One region of the Cupriavidus sp. USMAA2-4 genome, then DNA from elsewhere that is predicted to be linked to it. Evidence: riboswitches for the same ligand, from Rfam matches in the RefSeq annotation. Region 1 holds a riboswitch; the other holds the start of a gene.
The links. Region 1 has a riboswitch for glycine ahead of BKK79_RS34640 (D-amino acid dehydrogenase). Riboswitches for the same ligand answer to the same signal wherever they lie in the genome.
Positions count from the first base shown of each region.

Region 2: linked by a shared signal. The riboswitch ahead of gcvT (glycine cleavage system aminomethyltransferase GcvT) and the one ahead of BKK79_RS34640 (D-amino acid dehydrogenase) in region 1 are both predicted to bind glycine.

Region 1 is NZ_CP017749.1:3,354,947-3,363,197, reverse strand. It holds gene BKK79_RS34650 (acyl-CoA synthetase) at 1-1,554, shown strand, start outside; gene BKK79_RS34645 (M20/M25/M40 family metallo-hydrolase) at 1,683-3,143, shown strand; gene BKK79_RS34640 (D-amino acid dehydrogenase) at 3,214-4,521, opposite strand; glycine riboswitch at 4,571-4,694, opposite strand; gene BKK79_RS34635 (sigma-54-dependent Fis family transcriptional regulator) at 5,115-7,094, shown strand; gene BKK79_RS34630 (aldehyde dehydrogenase family protein) at 7,624-8,251, shown strand, end outside.
Region 2 is NZ_CP017748.1:2,662,017-2,670,267, forward strand. It holds gene gcvH (glycine cleavage system protein GcvH) at 60-440, opposite strand; gene gcvT (glycine cleavage system aminomethyltransferase GcvT) at 541-1,668, opposite strand; glycine riboswitch at 1,765-1,902, opposite strand; glycine riboswitch at 1,924-2,012, opposite strand; gene BKK79_RS11620 (glycine zipper 2TM domain-containing protein) at 2,071-2,313, opposite strand; gene BKK79_RS11625 (UvrD-helicase domain-containing protein) at 2,626-4,719, shown strand; gene BKK79_RS11630 (hypothetical protein) at 5,026-5,598, opposite strand; gene BKK79_RS11635 (response regulator) at 5,860-6,594, shown strand; gene BKK79_RS11640 (ATP-binding protein) at 6,633-7,769, shown strand; gene hemN (oxygen-independent coproporphyrinogen III oxidase) at 8,001-8,251, shown strand, end outside.

The sequences.
Region 1 (8,251 bases):
GCCGAAGTGTATGGCGACCGGCTCGCCATCGTGCACGGCCCGGTGCGGCAGAACTGGCGCGACACCTACGCGCGCACCCGCCGCCTGGCCAGCGCGCTGGCCGCGGCCGGGGTGGGCAAGGGGGACACCGTGGCGGCGCTGCTGCCCAACACCCCGGCCATGATCGAGGCCCATTTCGGCGTGCCGATGGCGGGCGCGGTGCTCAATGCGCTCAATATCCGCCTGGACGCCGCCAACCTGCTGTTCATGCTGCGCCACGGCGAGGCGCGCGTGCTGCTGGCCGACACCGAGTTCGCCGACGTGGCGCGCCAGATGGCGCTGGAAGTGCCCGGCCTGAAGGTGATCGCCGTGCATGACGCGCTCGGCCCCGTGCCGGCCCAGCCCTTCGGCGAGACCGACTACGAGAGCTTCCTTGCTGGCGGCGACCCGGAATACGCCTGGCGCCTGCCGGACGACGAGTGGGATGCCATTGCCCTGAATTACACCTCGGGCACCACCGGCGACCCGAAGGGCGTGGTCTACCACCACCGCGGCGCGGCCATCAACGCGGTCTCCAACATCCTCGAATGGGACATGCCCAAGCATGCCGTCTACCTGTGGACGCTGCCGCTGTTCCATTGCAACGGCTGGTGCTTCCCGTGGACGGTGGCGGCCCGCGCCGGGGTCAACGTCTGCCTGCGCAAGTTCGAGCCCAAGCTGGTCTTCGACCTGATGCGCGATGAAGGCGTGACTCACTACTGCGCCGCGCCCATCGTCCATACCGCCCTGGTCAACGCGCCGGCGGCCTGGCGCGAAGGGCTGCGCGGGCCGGTGCGCGGCATGGTGGCGGGCGCGCCGCCGCCGGCCGCGGTGCTGGCGCAGATGGAGGCCATGGGCTTCGACCTGACCCACGTCTACGGCCTGACCGAGGTCTACGGCCCGGCCGCGGTGTGCGCCGAGCAGGACAGCTGGACGGCGCTGTCGCAGGAAGAACGTGCGGTGATGAAGGCCCGCCAGGGCGTGCGCTACCACCTGCAGTCGCAGGTGGCGGTGCTGGATCCCGACACCATGGAGCCGGTGCCGGCCGACGGCGAGACCATCGGCGAGATCATGTTCCGCGGCAATATCTGCATGAAGGGCTATCTCAAAAATGAGAAGGCCTCGCGCGAAGCCTTCGCCGGCGGCTGGTTCCACACCGGCGACCTGGGCGTGTGCATGCCTGACGGCTACGTCAAGATCAAGGACCGCAGCAAGGACATCATCATCTCCGGCGGCGAGAACATCTCCTCGGTCGAGGTCGAAGACGCGCTGTACCGCCATCCCGCGGTGCTGGCGGCGGCGGTGGTCGCCCAGCCCGACGCCAAGTGGGGCGAGACGCCATGCGCCTTCGTCGAGCTGAAGGAAGGCGCGAGCGTCACCGCCGAGGAACTGATGGCGCACTGCCGCTCGCTGCTGGCGGGCTTCAAGGTACCCAAGGCGGTCTATTTCGGGCCGCTGCCCAAGACCTCGACCGGGAAGATCCAGAAGTTCGAGCTGCGCCGCAAGGTCAAGTCGGACTCGGCCATCGACGTCTGATGCCCGCGGCCTGAGGCCCCAACCCTGGCCGCGGCGTTCCGCGGCCGTGCGTCCCGTGCGCGGGCGGCGCTGTGCGACAATGCCTCGCACCGGCCGCCCGCGCCGCTTCCCACCTGCCAGGACGCACCATGACCACCGACACGGCTGCACCGACCCGCGCGCCCGACAGCGCCGCGCTGCGCGACTTCGTCGAGCGCAAGTGGAACGACGAGATCGTCCCCGCGCTGACCGACTACATCGGCATTCCCGCCAAGAGTCCTGCCTTCGACGCCGACTGGGCACGCCACGGCCACCTGGAGCGCGTCGTCGCCGATGCCGCCGCCTGGGTCGAGCGCCAGCCGGTGCGCGGCCTCAAGCTGGAAGTGATCCGCCTGCCCGGGCGCACGCCGCTGCTCTATTTCGAGACGCCCGCCACGCGTTCGGGCAGCAGCGAGACCATCGTGCTGTACGGCCACCTCGACAAGCAGCCCGAGTTCGACGGCTGGCGCCGCGACCTCGGCCCCTGGACGCCCAAGATGGAGGACGGGCGCCTCTACGGCCGCGGCGGCGCCGACGACGGTTATGCCGTCTACGCCAGCATCGCGGCGCTGGCCGCGCTCGATGCGCAGGGCGTGGAGCGCCCGCGCTGCGTGGGCCTGATCGAGACCTGCGAGGAATCCGGCAGCTATGACCTGCTGCCGTATGTGGACGCGCTGCGCCAGCGCCTGGGGCGGGTCGGCCTGGTGGTCTGCCTGGATTCCGGCGCCGGCAACTACGACCAGTTGTGGCTGACCACCTCGCTGCGCGGCCTGGTGGTGGGCGACCTCGAAGTGGAGGTGCTGGAGGAGGGCATCCACTCGGGCTCCTATGGCGGCATCGCGCCGTCCAGCTTCCGCGTGATGCGCCAGTTGTTCGAGCGCCTGGAGGATGCCGCCACCGGCAATATCCTGCCCGACGCCTTCCATTGCCCGGTTCCGGCCGACCGCCTGCGCGAGACCGAGGCGGCCGCGCGCATCCTCGGCGAGGCGGTGTGGAAGGGCATGCCCTGGTCGTGCGGCCAGGACGGCCGGCCGGTGCTGCCGGTGGTGGCCGATCCGCAGGAAGTGCTGCTCAACGCCAACTGGCGGCCCTCGCTGTCGGTCACCGGCGCCGCCGGCCTGCCGTCGCTGGCGGATGCCGGCAATGTGCTGCGCCCGCGCACGGCCTTCAAGCTGTCGCTGCGCCTGCCGCCGCTGGTCGACGCCGCGCGGGCGGCGGCCGATCTCAAGGCCCTGCTCGAACTGGACCCGCCCTACAACGCCAAGGTCACCTTCAAGCCCGCCGCCGGCGCGGCCAACGGCTGGAACGCGCCCGGCCTGGCGCCCTGGCTGGAACAGGCCATGAACACAGCCTCGCGCACCCACTTCGGCCATGACCTGGCCTATATCGGCCAGGGCGGCACCATCCCCTTGATGAACACATTGCAGGCCGGCTTCCCGTCGGCGCAGTTCATGGTGTGCGGCGTGCTGGGGCCGAAGTCCAATGCCCACGGTCCCAACGAGTTCTTGCACGTGCCCTACGCGCGCAAGCTGACGGCGGCCGTCGCCGAGGTGATCGCGGCGGCGCCCTGAGACACCCTCCCGTCGCCCGCTTCCTGCCACAAGCCTTCGGGCGACGGATAGACAGCGTTTGCGCGGGCGCTCAGCGCGCGCTGGCGCCGGTGGCCGCCACCGCCGCCACGCGCCGCTGGGGCAGGGCGCCGCTGAAGGCGAAGTCCACCTCCGGGGCGCGGCCGCTGATGATGTCGGCGATGGCGCGCCCGGAGCCGCAGCCATGCGTCCAGCCCAGCGTGCCGTGGCCGGTGTTCAGGTAGAGCCCCGCCACGCTGCTGGCGCCGATGTACGGCACGTTGCCCGGCGTGGCCGGGCGCAGTCCGGTCCAGTAGCGCGCCAGTTCCGGGCGGCTCATGCCCGGGAAGATCTCCAGCGTGCGGCGCACGATGGCTTCGCAGCGCAGCGGATTGAGTTCCATCGCATAGCCGTTAAGCTCCGCCGTGCCGGCGATGCGCAGGCGGTCGCCGAAGCGGGAGAAGACCAGCTTGTACTCGTCGTCGGTCAGGCTGACGCTGGGCGCCCGTTCCGCATCGAGCACCGGCAGCGTCGCCGAGTAGCCCTTGGCGGGATAGATATCGAGCTTGATCCCCAGCGGCCGCGCCAGCAGCGGGCTGAAGCTGCCCAGCGCCAGCACGTAGGCATCGGCGCTTTCGAGCTGGTAGGCGCCGCTGTCGTCGGCATATTCCACCGCCCGCATGCCGCCGCCGTCGGCATGCAGCCGCTGCACGCGCACGCCGTAGCGGAAGCGCACGCCGGCCGCCTCGCAACGCGCCGCCAGCGCGGTGGTGAAGCGGTGCACGTCGCCCGACTCGTCCGCGCTGGTGTAGGTGGCGCCGGCCAGGCGCGGCGCGATGGCGGCCAGCGCCGGTTCGATGCGCACCACTTCGTCGGCACCGATGACCTGGCGTTCGCAGCCGAGCTCGCGCATGATGCGGGCCGGCTCGATGGCGGCATCGAACTCCTTGGCGCTGGTGTAGAAGTGGAGGATGCCGCGGCTGAGGTGGTCGTACTCGATGCCTGTTTCGGCGCGCAGCGCCTGCAGGCTGGCGCGGCTGTAGGTGCCCAGGTTGAGCAACTGGATCATGTTGTGGGTGGAGCGGCGCGCCGAGCATTCGCGCAGGAACTTCAGGCCCCAGGACCACTGTGCGGGATCGGCGCGCAGGCGGAACAGCAGCGGCGCATCCTCCTTGCCCAGCCAGCGCAGCAGTTTCCACGGCGCGGCGGGATTGGCCCAGGGTTCGGCATGGCTGACGGAGATCTGGCCGCCGTTGCCGAAGCTGGTTTCGCGCGCCGCGCCGGCATTGCGTTCGAGCACCACCACTTCGTGGCCAGCCTTGGCGAGATACCAGGCCGAGGCCACGCCGATCACGCCCGCGCCCATCACGATGACTTTCATTTCTCTGGCTCCAGGAAAGCAAAAAGGGGCAGGCGTGCGGTGTCGCACGCCTGCCCCCACTGTCCTTTTGCCTGAGAGATTCGCCTGGTCCACCCGGACTTCGGCTTGCCCCTTCGGCGGCCGCCGGCGCTGGTGTCTGCCAGCCTGCCGCGACGCTCTCCAGTTGGTTCGGTATCCAGTCTGTTGCACCTGAGCGTTTCGGGGGTACGCCTTCGGTAGGAGCGGCACCGGCAGCCTGCCGGGATGCTCCGTTCTCCTGGAACGCGCACCATAGCATGGGCCTGAGCCGGGCGGCAAGCCCCCGCGCCGGGTGGCGCGGGCAGCACGCCGGGCGAGGCGGGGCGGGCGCGGCGGCGGCCGGTGTGCGGACGCTGTGCCGACCCGCTTGTCTCATCCTGAGACACCGCGTGGATCGAAGCGAGACGGTGGCCGCACGCGCCGCGCCGGCGGCCTCGGGGAAAACGAGCAGGCGCGCGCCGGCGCGCTTGAAATCGCCCGGGGCCTCACCTAAAGTCATCCACCACCCGGGCGCCGCCCCGCGCGATGCGCGCCGCCGGGCACAACATAACAAGCCGCACGGAGACAGCCCCCCAATGAGGCAAGCCGCAGACAGCCTTCCCCTCGACGTGCGCACCGCGCGGCGCCAGTTCTTCGACGGCCGGCTGGTGCCGCCCGGCACCATCCCCGAGCGCATCGCCAGTTCCTGGCAGCGTGCCGCCACCTACGGGCTGCGCCCGGGCGACCGCGCGCTCGGCACCAACTTCGTCACGCACAGCCAGTTGCGCCGGCTCGAAGCGGAGCACCAGGCCCTGATCGCCTGCGCCGAAGAGGATATGGCGATCCTGGCGGGCGCGTTTCCGTCGCGCCACTGGCTGGTGTTCTGCACCAACGCCGAAGGCGTGATCGTCAGTTCCACCGTACAGGGGGGCGCCGGGCCGTCGCAGGCGCGCGCGCTGGTGGGTGGCAAGCGCGTCAGCGAGGCGGCGCTGGGCACCAATGCGCCGGCCTGCGTGCTGAGCGAAGGCGGCCTGCCGATCGAGATCCGCCGCGGCGAGCACTATCTCGAAGAACTGATCGACGTGGTCTGCGCGGCGGCGCCCATCCATGATCCGCACGACAGGCTGGTCGGCGTGCTGGATATCACGGGCTTCGGCATCGACCTGCCGGCCTACGCGCTCAGCCGCGTGCAGGCCGCCGCCATGTCGATCGAGAACCGCATGTACGCCGGCATGGCCGGCTGCCGCATCCTGCGCCTGCACCACGATCCGCGCATGCTGGGCACGCCCGCCGAAGGCATCGTCGCCATTTCGCGCGACGACGTGATCGTCGCGGCCAACCGCGCGGCGCGCCAGATGCTGGGGCGGCCGGGCGGGACCTGGGCGCCGCGCGCGCTCGACGAGGTCTTTGCCGGCGGGCTGCGCGCTGCGGCCGCCGGCGCGACGGGCGCGGCGACGCTGAACGGACGTGGGGGCGAGCGCTATTTCGTCGCGCTGGAGCCTGCGCCGGCTCCAACACGGGCGCAGGCCGCGACGCCGGGCGCGGGCGCGCCACGGCCATCCATGCCGGCGGCCGCCGGCGCGGCGCAGGGTTGCGTGCTGGCCGACGCCAGGCTGGCGCGGCTGTTCGGCAAGGCGGCCACGGTCCTGCGCGAGCAGGTGCCGGTGATCCTGCTGGGCGAAACCGGCACCGGCAAGAGCATGCTGGCACGCGCGCTGCACGAGGCCAGCCGGCCGGGCCGCGCCTTCGTCTCGCTCAATTGCTCGGCGATCCCGGAAGGGCTGGCCGAAGCCGAGCTGTTCGGCTATGAGGAGGGCGCCTTCACCGGCGGCCGCAAGGGCGGCAGCATCGGCAAGATCGAGCAGGCCAGCCACGGCACCCTGTTCCTGGACGAGATCGGCGACATGCCGCTGGCGCTGCAGGCGCGCCTGCTGAGCGTGCTGCAGGATCGCAGCGTGACGCGCGTGGGCGGCCATCGCGCGATCCCGGTGGACATCTCGGTGATCTGTGCCACCCATCGCGACCTGCCGGCGCTGGTGCGCGCCGGCGCCTTCCGCGAGGACCTGCTGTACCGCCTCAACGGCCTCTCGGTGCAGGTGCCGGCCTTGCGCGAGCGCACCGACCTGGCCGAACTGATCCAGGCGCAGGTCGACGCGCTCGCCGGCGGGCGGCGCAAGCGTCTCGATGCGGACGCGATGGCATTGCTGATGGCGCATGCCTGGCCGGGCAACGTGCGCGAACTGCACCAGGCCCTGCGCGCGGCGCTGGCGCTGTCCGGCGGCGGCGAGACGGTGGGGCGCGAGCACTTCGACGAGACCTGGCTGGCGCAGGCGGCCGCGCTGGCCGCGGCGCCGCCCGTCGCACACCTGCAGGCCGGCATGCCCGCCGCGCCAGGCGCTGCCACCGCTGCTGCCGCTGCGGTCCCGACGCGCTCCACCATGCTGGCCGACCTGGAAAGCGAGACGATCGAGCGCACCCTGTCGGAGCTGGGCGGCAACCGCGCGCAGGCGGCGCGCGTGCTCGGCATCTCGCGCGCCACGCTGTACCGCAAGCTGGCGCGGCTGCAGCGCGGCTGAGCGAACGCGCCAGGTGAGCGCGCGCCGGCGTGCCCCGGCGTGCCTTGCGCCGGCCGCGCACGCAGCGTGCATCTCGCGCATCCAGCATCCAGCATCCAGCGCATCCAGCGCGGCTGTCCTGTCCTCTTCGCCGCTCCTCAGCGGCTTTCCGTTCCCCCCGTCTCCTGCCGATGCCAGTGCCACGTGCCCACCGCAGGCAAGGCACGCGGCTGCCTGTCTCACCGGCGCGAGACAGTGCCCGCTCCTGAGACACCACGGCTGTCGCCGGTGTCTCAAGTCGCGCCGCCGCGCAGGGCATCTCCACGGCGCGGCGTGCGCGCAGCCCCTTCCAGCCGCCTGGCGCCGCGTGTGCCAGGGCAGGCGGCGCGGCAGGCACGCGCTTTGCATTGTGCTCGGGGCGTGGGTGGCCGCGTGCCGTCCCGTCGTTCAGGGCCGCACAGGTCCTCACCGAACAACAGCTCGATAGCTCGATAGCTCAATAGCTCAATCACTCGGCAGCACAAGAAAGAACCAACGAGGAGACCAGGACATGAAAGACATCGCAGGATTGCTGATCGGCGGCAAGCTGGTGCGCGGCAGCGCGGAACTCGAGGTGGTCAATCCCGCCACCGGCGAGGTGTTCACCACCGTGTCGCGCGCCACGGAGCACGAGGCCAATGCGGCCGTGGCGGCGGCCAAGGCGGCCCAGCCGGCCTGGGCCGCGCTCGGCCTGGAGGCGCGCCGCGCGCTGCTGCTGCGCTTCGCCGACGGCCTCGAGGCCAATGCGGAGGACCTTGCCGCGACGCTGGTGCTGGAGCAGGGCAAGCCGCTCGCCGAGGCGCGCCAGGAACTGGCGTTCGCGCAGGCCTTCGTGCGCCACATCGCCGGCCTGAGCCTGCCGGTATCCGTGGTGCAGGACGATGCCACCCATCGCATCGAGGTCCATCACCGGCCGCTGGGCGTGGTGGCGGCGATCGCCGCGTGGAACTTCCCGGTGCTGATCGCCGCCTACAAGATCGCGCCGGCGCTGCTGATGGGCAACACGGTGGTGCTCAAGCCCGCGCCGACCACGCCGGTGGCGTCGCTGCAGCTCGGCACCATGGCCGCCGACATCTTCCCGGCGGGCGTGCTCAACGTGATCACCGACCGCAATGACCTGGGCAGCCTGCTGACCTCCC
Region 2 (8,251 bases), on a different replicon from region 1:
CGGCCGGCCGCCGCGCGGTCGTTCGGTCTCGGCGGCCCCGTCGCCGGGGCCGCGCGGCGTCAGGCGCCGACGCTGGCCTTGTAGGCGTCGGCCGACATCAGGCCGTTGACGTCGTCGGCGTTGGCCGGCTTCAGCTTGAACAGCCAGGCCTCGAAGGCGTTGGCGTTGACGCTCTCCGGCTCGGCGCTGGCGGCGTCGTTGATGGCGATGACCTCGCCGGCCACCGGCGCGTAGATGTCGGAGGCGGCCTTGACCGACTCGACCACGGCCAGCGCGTCGCCGGCGCCGACGCTGCGGCCCACTTCGGGCAGCTCGAGGAAGACGATGTCGCCCAGCGCGTCCTGCGCATGGTCCGTGATGCCGATGGTCAGCGTGCCGTCGGCTTCGACGCGCACCCACTCATGCGACTCGGTGTACTTGAGTTCGGGGGGGAAGTTCATGTGGATTCTCCGGATTCGGTTGGTTCGTCTGTTCTGGGCGCGCCCGCGCGCGGGCGCGCCATGACCGTTGGCTCTTGACCTTGTTTGACCGTTGCGAGCGTCAGCTCACGAGTGCCTTGCCATTGCGCACAAACGGCAGTTTAACCACAGTCGCCGCCAGCTTGCGGCCGCGGATCTCCACTTCGACGCTGTCGCCGGGTTGCGCGCCCAGCGGCAGGCGGGCGAAGGCGATCGAAAGGGACAGGGTCGGGCTGAAGGTGCCGCTGGTGGTCTCGCCGTTGCCAGCGGGCGTGACGACGGTCTGGTGGGCGCGCAGCACGCCGCCCTTGTCGCGCAGGACCAGGCCGGCGAAGGCGGCCTTCTGGCCGTCGGCCAGCAGGGCGGCCTTGCCGGTGAAGTCGCGTTCGCTCTGCAGGTCGACGGTCCAGGCCAGGCCCGCATCCAGCGGCGAAGTGTGGATATCCATGTCCTGTCCATACAGGTTCATGCCCGCTTCCAGGCGCAGCGTGTCGCGCGCGCCCAGGCCGGCCGGGCGCACGCCGGCGGCATCCAGCTTTTCCCACACCGCGGCGACGTTGTCGGCCGGCACCACCAGCTCGAAGCCGTCCTCGCCGGTGTAGCCGGTGCGTGCGACCATGATTTCGCCGATGGCCGGGTCCTGCACCACGAGGGCGTTGAAGGGCTTGAGCGCTTCGCTCGGCTGGGTGCTGGGGAAGGCGCCCCATACCTTGGCGCGCGCGTTCGGGCCCTGCACCGCGACGATGGCCAGCGGCGCCACGCCCGCGGGGGCGTTGTCGGCGCGCCGCGGCGTGATCGCGACTCCGCTGCCGGTGGCGGCATTACGGGCGCGGATCCATTCGATATCGGTGGGTGCGGTGCTGGCGTTGACCACCAGGCGGAAGCGGTCTTCGGCGAAGAAGTAGACGATCAGGTCGTCGATGACGTGGCCCTTGTCGTCGAGCATGCAGGAGTAGAGCGCCTTGCCCGGCGTCTGCAGCTTGTCCACGTTGTTGGCCAGCAGGCCGCGCAGGAAGGCGCGCACGTGGGGACCGGCGAGGTCGACCACGCACATGTGGGAGACGTCGAACATGCCGGCGTCGCTGCGCACGGCGTGGTGTTCCTCGATCTGGGAGCCGTAGTTGACCGGCATGTCCCAGCCGCCGAAGTCGACCATGCGGGCGCCGAGGGCGCGGTGGATGGCATTGAGGGGCGTGGCCTGGAGCGTCATGGGTTCCTCGGGGACGGATCTCTGCGGTTGCGAAAACGAAAAAAGGGCCATCCGCCGCATGGCTCGCGCGCGTCGCGCTGCGAATCCGCTGCGGCGGATGACCCCTCTGTCCTCGATACCTGAGAGATTACAGGGTGGCTCCTGGCGGAACCGGGCCCTGCGCGCCCCTTCGGTGGACACGCTCACCGTCATTCATGCGAACGATGGCGGGTGTCGCTCTCCAGAGTACGGCGTGCATCGTGTGCATATTGCCCGCCGATCCGACCAGTCCATGGTGCCTGAGAGTTTTCGGGTGATACCCCTTCGGCGGCGCGATGCCTCGCGCGCTCTCCCGGCCGGATGCGCGCAATGTACGGGACGCCCCCCGCTTTGTCAACGCGCCCCGGGCCGGCGGGGCAGGGCTCACCGGCCCCTGCGGTTCGGGGTGGTGACGTTGCCGATGACACCGCCCACGGCCGCGCCGCCGACGGTGCCCAGCGCATCGCCGCCAGTCAGCACTGCACCCCCGACCGCGCCGATACCGGCGCCGATGGCGGTGTTGCGCTGCTTGGGCGACATGTCCGCGCAGCCGGCGAACGCCACCAGCGTGGCGCTGATCAGGATGGCCTTGGCCAGAGCCGGACGTGCTCGCTTCTGTGTTCGCATAGGACAGCTCCCTTGTGATGATGAGGCCACACCTGGTTGAAGCAGTGTTGGAGCAGCCGTCATACAAGCTCTCTATCCTTCTTAGAGACCGCCATCCGGGACGCGATCCCGGCCATTACTTTTCATTACAGAGCATTACGGCGCGTTACATGACGGCCGGGGACAAAGGCCTCGTCGAGCAGCCTGGCCCGGCGGCGGCGCGTGTTAACATCCTCCGCTTGCACGGTGCCGAGGCGCGCCGGATCCTGCACACGCCGCACCGCATCCGCGGCCCGGCCGTTCCCGTCACACTTCCACGCTGTCTTCCCGCGCATGACCCACGGACTCAATCCCGCCCAATCCGAAGCTGTCCGCTATCTCGATGGTCCCTGCCTGGTACTGGCCGGCGCCGGCTCGGGCAAGACCAGGGTGATCACGCAGAAGATCGCCCACCTGATCGAGGACAAGGGCTTCGAGCCCCGCCACATCGCCGCCGTCACCTTCACCAACAAGGCGGCGAAGGAGATGCAGGAGCGCATCGGCAAGCTGATGGAAGGCAAGACCACGCGCGAAGGCAAGCGTCTGCCGCTCAAGCAGCTGACGGTCTGTACCTTCCACTCCCTCGGCGTGCAGATCCTGCGCGCCGAGGCCGAGCACGTGGGCCTGAAGCCGCAGTTCTCGATCATGGACTCGGACGATTGCTTCGGGCTGGTGCAGGAACAGCTCGGCACCACCGACAAGAAGCTGATCCGCAGCGTGCAGGGCACGATCTCGCTGTGGAAGAACGGCATGGTCGATCCCGAAGCGGCCATCGCGCAGGCCGCCGATGCCGACCAGCACCAGGCCGCGCTGGTCTACCGCAACTACGTGGCCACGCTGCATGCCTACCAGGCGGTGGATTTCGACGACCTGATCCGCCTGCCGGCCGAACTGTTCGCGCGCGACGAGACGGTGCGCCTGAAGTGGCAGAACCGCCTGCGCTACTTCCTGGTCGACGAGTACCAGGACACCAATGCCTGCCAGTACCAGCTGCTCAAGCTGCTGGCGGGTGGCTCGCACCTGCGCGCGCCGGCCTTCACCGCGGTCGGCGACGATGACCAGGCCATCTACGGCTGGCGCGGCGCCACGCTCGACAACCTGCGCCTGCTGCAGACCGATTTCCCCGACCTGAAAGTGATCAAGCTGGAGCAGAACTACCGCTCCACGGTGCGCATCCTCGAAGCGGCCAACGCCGTCATCGCCAACAATCCGAAGCTGTTCGACAAGAAGTTGTGGAGCGAGCACGGCATGGGCGACCCGGTCGCCATCAACCCGATGAACGACGAGGAGCATGAGGCGGAGTCCGTGGTGTTCCGCCTGTCGGCCCACAAGTTCGAGCGCCGCGCGCAGTTCCGCGACTATGCCATCCTGTACCGCGGCAATCACCAGGCACGCCTGTTCGAGCAGATCCTGCGCCGCGAACGCATTCCCTATGTGCTGTCGGGCGGGCAGAGCTTCTTCGACAAGGCGGAAATCAAGGACATCTGCGCCTACCTGCGCCTGATCGCCAATCCGGACGACGACCCTGCTTTCATCCGCGCCATCACCACGCCGCGGCGCGGCGTCGGCAATACCACATTGGAGGTGCTGGGCACCTTCGCCGGCCAGGCCAAGGTCTCGCTGTTCGAGGCGGCCATGATGGGCGGCATCGAAGGCAAGCTGCAGCCGCGCCAGCTGGAGCCGCTGCGCGTGTTCTGCGAGTCGATGGTGCGGCTGGCCGCGCGCGCCGCCAAAGACCCGGCCACGCAGGTGCTCGACGACCTGATGGAAGGCATCCACTACGAGGCCTACCTCTACGACACCTTCGACGAGCGCCAGGCACAGTCCAGGTGGACCACCACGCTGGAATTCCTCGATTGGCTCAAGCGCAAGGGCACCAAGCCCGAGGGTGGCGACGGCACGGGCGAGGCCACTGGCTACGACACCGCCGACGGCTTCGGCGACGAGGGCAAGAACCTGCTCGAGCTGACACAGACGGTGGCACTGATGAGCATGCTCGAGGGCCGCGAAGAAGATCCCGACGCGGTGCGGCTGTCGACGTTGCATGCCTCCAAGGGCCTGGAGTACCCGCATGTGTTCCTGGTCGGCGTGGAGGAGGGCATCCTGCCCCATTGCCGCGAGGACGAGGACATGAGCGACGAGAAGGTCGAGGAAGAGCGCCGCCTGATGTACGTCGGCATCACGCGTGCCCAGCGCAGCCTGCACATCAGCTGGTGCAAGAAGCGCAAGCGCGCGCGCGACACCTATTCCTGCCAGCCGTCGCGCTTCATCGGTGAAATGAAGCTGGAAGAGGCGCCGGCGCCCAAGGACACGGCCCCGGCCATGAGCCCCAAGGACCGCCTGGCCGGACTCAAGGCGCTGCTCGGTAACGGAAAGGCCGGGGTCTGATACAAAGTCGATACATAGGGATACGAGATAGACAAGACCGGCCCCGGCGCGCCGACTAGGATCACCCCCGTCCGCGGCCTTGTGCTGCGGGTACCGTGCGGGGCTTAACCCTTCTGTCCTGCGCGGTCGGGCATGCGTGCCCGGTTCTTCCCTGTTTGACGCCCCCGGCCCAAAGCGCGGGGGCGTTCTTTTATCCACATTCCGGTCACCGCCGATCGCTGCACGCCGCGGCGCCACGCATGCAGCAGCCAGGTCGGCAGGGTGCGGCGAGGCGTGGCACGCGCGCCGCGATACTCCCGGCAGCGCTCAGTGCGGCGGCCCGTCGAAGCCGGGGCCCGCCCGGTCCCTGCCTTCCGGCCCGCCGGGACGGCCCATCTCCAGCTCGTGCATGGCATGCATCGGCGGCATCAGGCCCAGCCAGTGCGCCACCTGGGGCATCGCGCGCAAGCGGCGCCGCTGGGACGCATCGAGGCTCTCATCCAGCGCCAGCCAGCGTTCATCGACCGCGCGGCGGTCCTTCTCCAGCGCATCGTGCAGCCGCTCCATCGCCTGGACGCGCGGGCGCAGCGGTGCGCTGCCGTCGCGCATGCCCTCGGGGTCGCCGCTTTCACGCAGGAAGCGCGCGCGCAGCTCCAGCGCATGGGCGTGTGCTTCACGCGTGGCGGACTCGGCGGCCTGCCACAGCGCGTTCTGCGCGGCATTCAGGCCGAGTGCCTCGCGCGGTGCAAGGTTCGGCCCGGGCCGGGCGGGTGGATCGGACGAGGCGTTCTGCAGCGCATGGGCCGGCAAGGCCAGCGAGCAGGCGCCGCCGAGCACGGCAAGGCTGAGGAGGAAGCGGACGCGGCGCAGCGCGTCCCGAAGGCGGGTCGGGCGTGTCATGGTTTGGCTCCGTGAACAACGAAGGATGTCGGCCCCGGATGGCAGGGTCGGGAACAAGCGGCGCATGGCCGACTTTTTCGATGGTATGCCCCGATTTCGTGCCCAGCTTGAGCACTTGGTCACGCCGCCGACGCTTGCTTGTACAGACAGGTTCGGCCCTGGCTTTCGTCTGTATCGGTGTGGATACAAAGCGGCCAAAGCCAGAGTATGCTGTGCTGCTACAGTGAGCGCTGCGGCGGATGCCGCCTTGCCGACATGAGAATGGAATCCACCGCTACCGCCTCCGCTCCGCTGCAACTACTTGTCGTCGACGACGATACCCAGATCCGCACCATGCTGGCCGACTACCTGTCGACCTTCGGCATGGCGGCCGACGGTGCCGAGGGCGGTGCCGCCATGCGCGCCGCGATGGCCGGCAAGACCTATGACCTGGTCATTCTCGACCTGTCGCTGCCGGGCGAGAACGGCCTGGCGCTGTGCCGCGAGATCCGCGAGCAGAGCGACACGCCGGTGATCATGCTGACGGCGCGCGCCGAACTGGCGGACCGCGTGGTCGGCCTGGAGGTCGGCGCGGACGACTACGTCACCAAGCCCTTCGAGATGCGCGAGCTGGTGGCGCGCATCCACACCGTGCTGCGCCGCAGCCAGGGCGGGCAGCGCCGTCCGGCCGCCGCCGCCGGGCACGAACTGCGCTTCGGCGCCTGGCGGCTCAACACCACGCTGCGCCAGCTGGTCGACGGCGAGGATACGGTGGTGCCGCTGTCCAATGCCGAATTCCGCCTGCTGCTGACCTTCATCGAACATCCGCACCGCGTGCTCGACCGCGAGCTGCTGATCAACCAGGCGCGCGGCCGCGACCTGGACGTGTTCGACCGCAGCATCGACCTGCTGGTGTCGCGCCTGCGCCAGAAGCTGCGCGACGATCCGCGCGATCCGGTGCTGATCCGCACCGTGCGCGGCGAGGGCTACGTCTTCACCGCCAACGTGGAAAGCTGAGCGTGCGTCTTCGCGGTCCGCTGGCGCGCTACGACACCATGTTCGTGCGCCTGTTCCTGGTGATGGCCACCATCATGCTGGCCGTGCACCTGCTCGGCATCACGGTCATCGAGAGCATCTTCCCGCGCCCCGGCCTGGAGCGCCACGACACCACCGCCGCCGGCGCGCGCCACGCCACCCCCGGCCAGCCCTCCGGCGCGATGCCGCCGGGCCCGCCGGGGCTGGAGGTAGGGCGCATGCCACCGCCGCCGCCCGATGATCTGTTCGCCGCCGACCTGCCGCCACCGCCGATGCCACCCCACGGGCCGCCGCGGCGGCTGCACGGCTGGTGGCCGCCGCGCCCGGGCCTGCTGCTGCAGCTTGCCGCCATCGTCGCCGCCTCCTGGGTGGGTGCCCGCCTGCTGGCGCGGCCGATCCAGCAGCTGGCCAGCGGCGCGGGCCGCCTGGCGCAGGACGTCAATGCACCGCAGCTCGACGAGGATACCGGCCCGGTCGAGGCGCGCGCCGCAGCGGTGGCGTTCAACCACATGCAGCAGCGCATCCGCACGCAGATGGGGCAGCAGTCGCGCTTCCTCGCCGCCGTATCGCACGACCTGCGCACGCCGCTGACGCGCATGAGCCTGCGCATCGAGCGCGTCGACGACCGCGACGTGCGCTACCGCCTGCGCCAGGACCTGGCCGAGATGAACGGCCTGATCGACTCCACCCTGTACTACCTGCGCGACCGCGACAGCGGCGAGCCGCGCCAGCGGGTCGACATCCTGGCCCTGCTGCACGCCATCGTCGACGACGCCGCCGAACTCGGCCAGGACGTCACGCTGGACGGCCAGGCGGCGCCGCTGCTGGCCTATCCGGCCGAACTGCGCCGCGCCGTGGTCAATCTGATCGAGAATGCGCACCGCTATGGCGGCGCCGCGCAGATCCGCCTGACCGACGCGCCCGAGCGCGTGGTGATCGACGTCTGCGACGACGGCCCCGGCATTCCGCACGAGGAGTTGCCGCGTGTACTTGAGCCGTTCTACCGTGTGGAGTCCTCGCGCAGCCGCGCCACCGGCGGTGTCGGCATGGGCCTGTCGATCGCGGCCGACATCGTGGCGCGCCACGGCGGCGAACTGAGCCTGGCCAACCGCCCCGAAGGCGGTTTGCGCGTGCGCATGGTGCTGCCGCGCGTCTGACGCGGGCTGAGGTGTGTTTGAGGTGCCTCCGAGTGCGCCTGCGCTCTCGGGAACGCCGGAAGGCCTGGCGCCAGGGGCGTCGAAGGCGGCACGCGACGCCAGCGTGGCAGTCGACACCGCTCGGCGACGGCCGTCCCGCCGTCGCCGCCAGCGCTTGACGCCGGTCAAGCCCCCCGCGCCGCGCCGGGACTAGCATGGGCCATCAGCAATCCGTCCGCCGAGGGCGCCCCCATGTCCGCTCCCACCTCACGCCTCACACCCGCCTCACCCATCACGCCCGCCGCGCGGACGCTCGACCGCGACGCACTGGCAGGTTTCCGCGCGCTCGCCGGCCGCATCGACGGCAACGGCCCGCGCTACACCTCCTATCCGACCGCCGACCGCTTCCATGACGGCATCGGCGAGACCGACTACCGCACGGCGCTGGCCGACAGCAGCCGCGGGGCGTCCGCGCCGGTTCTGCCAACGGGTTCGCCGCTCTC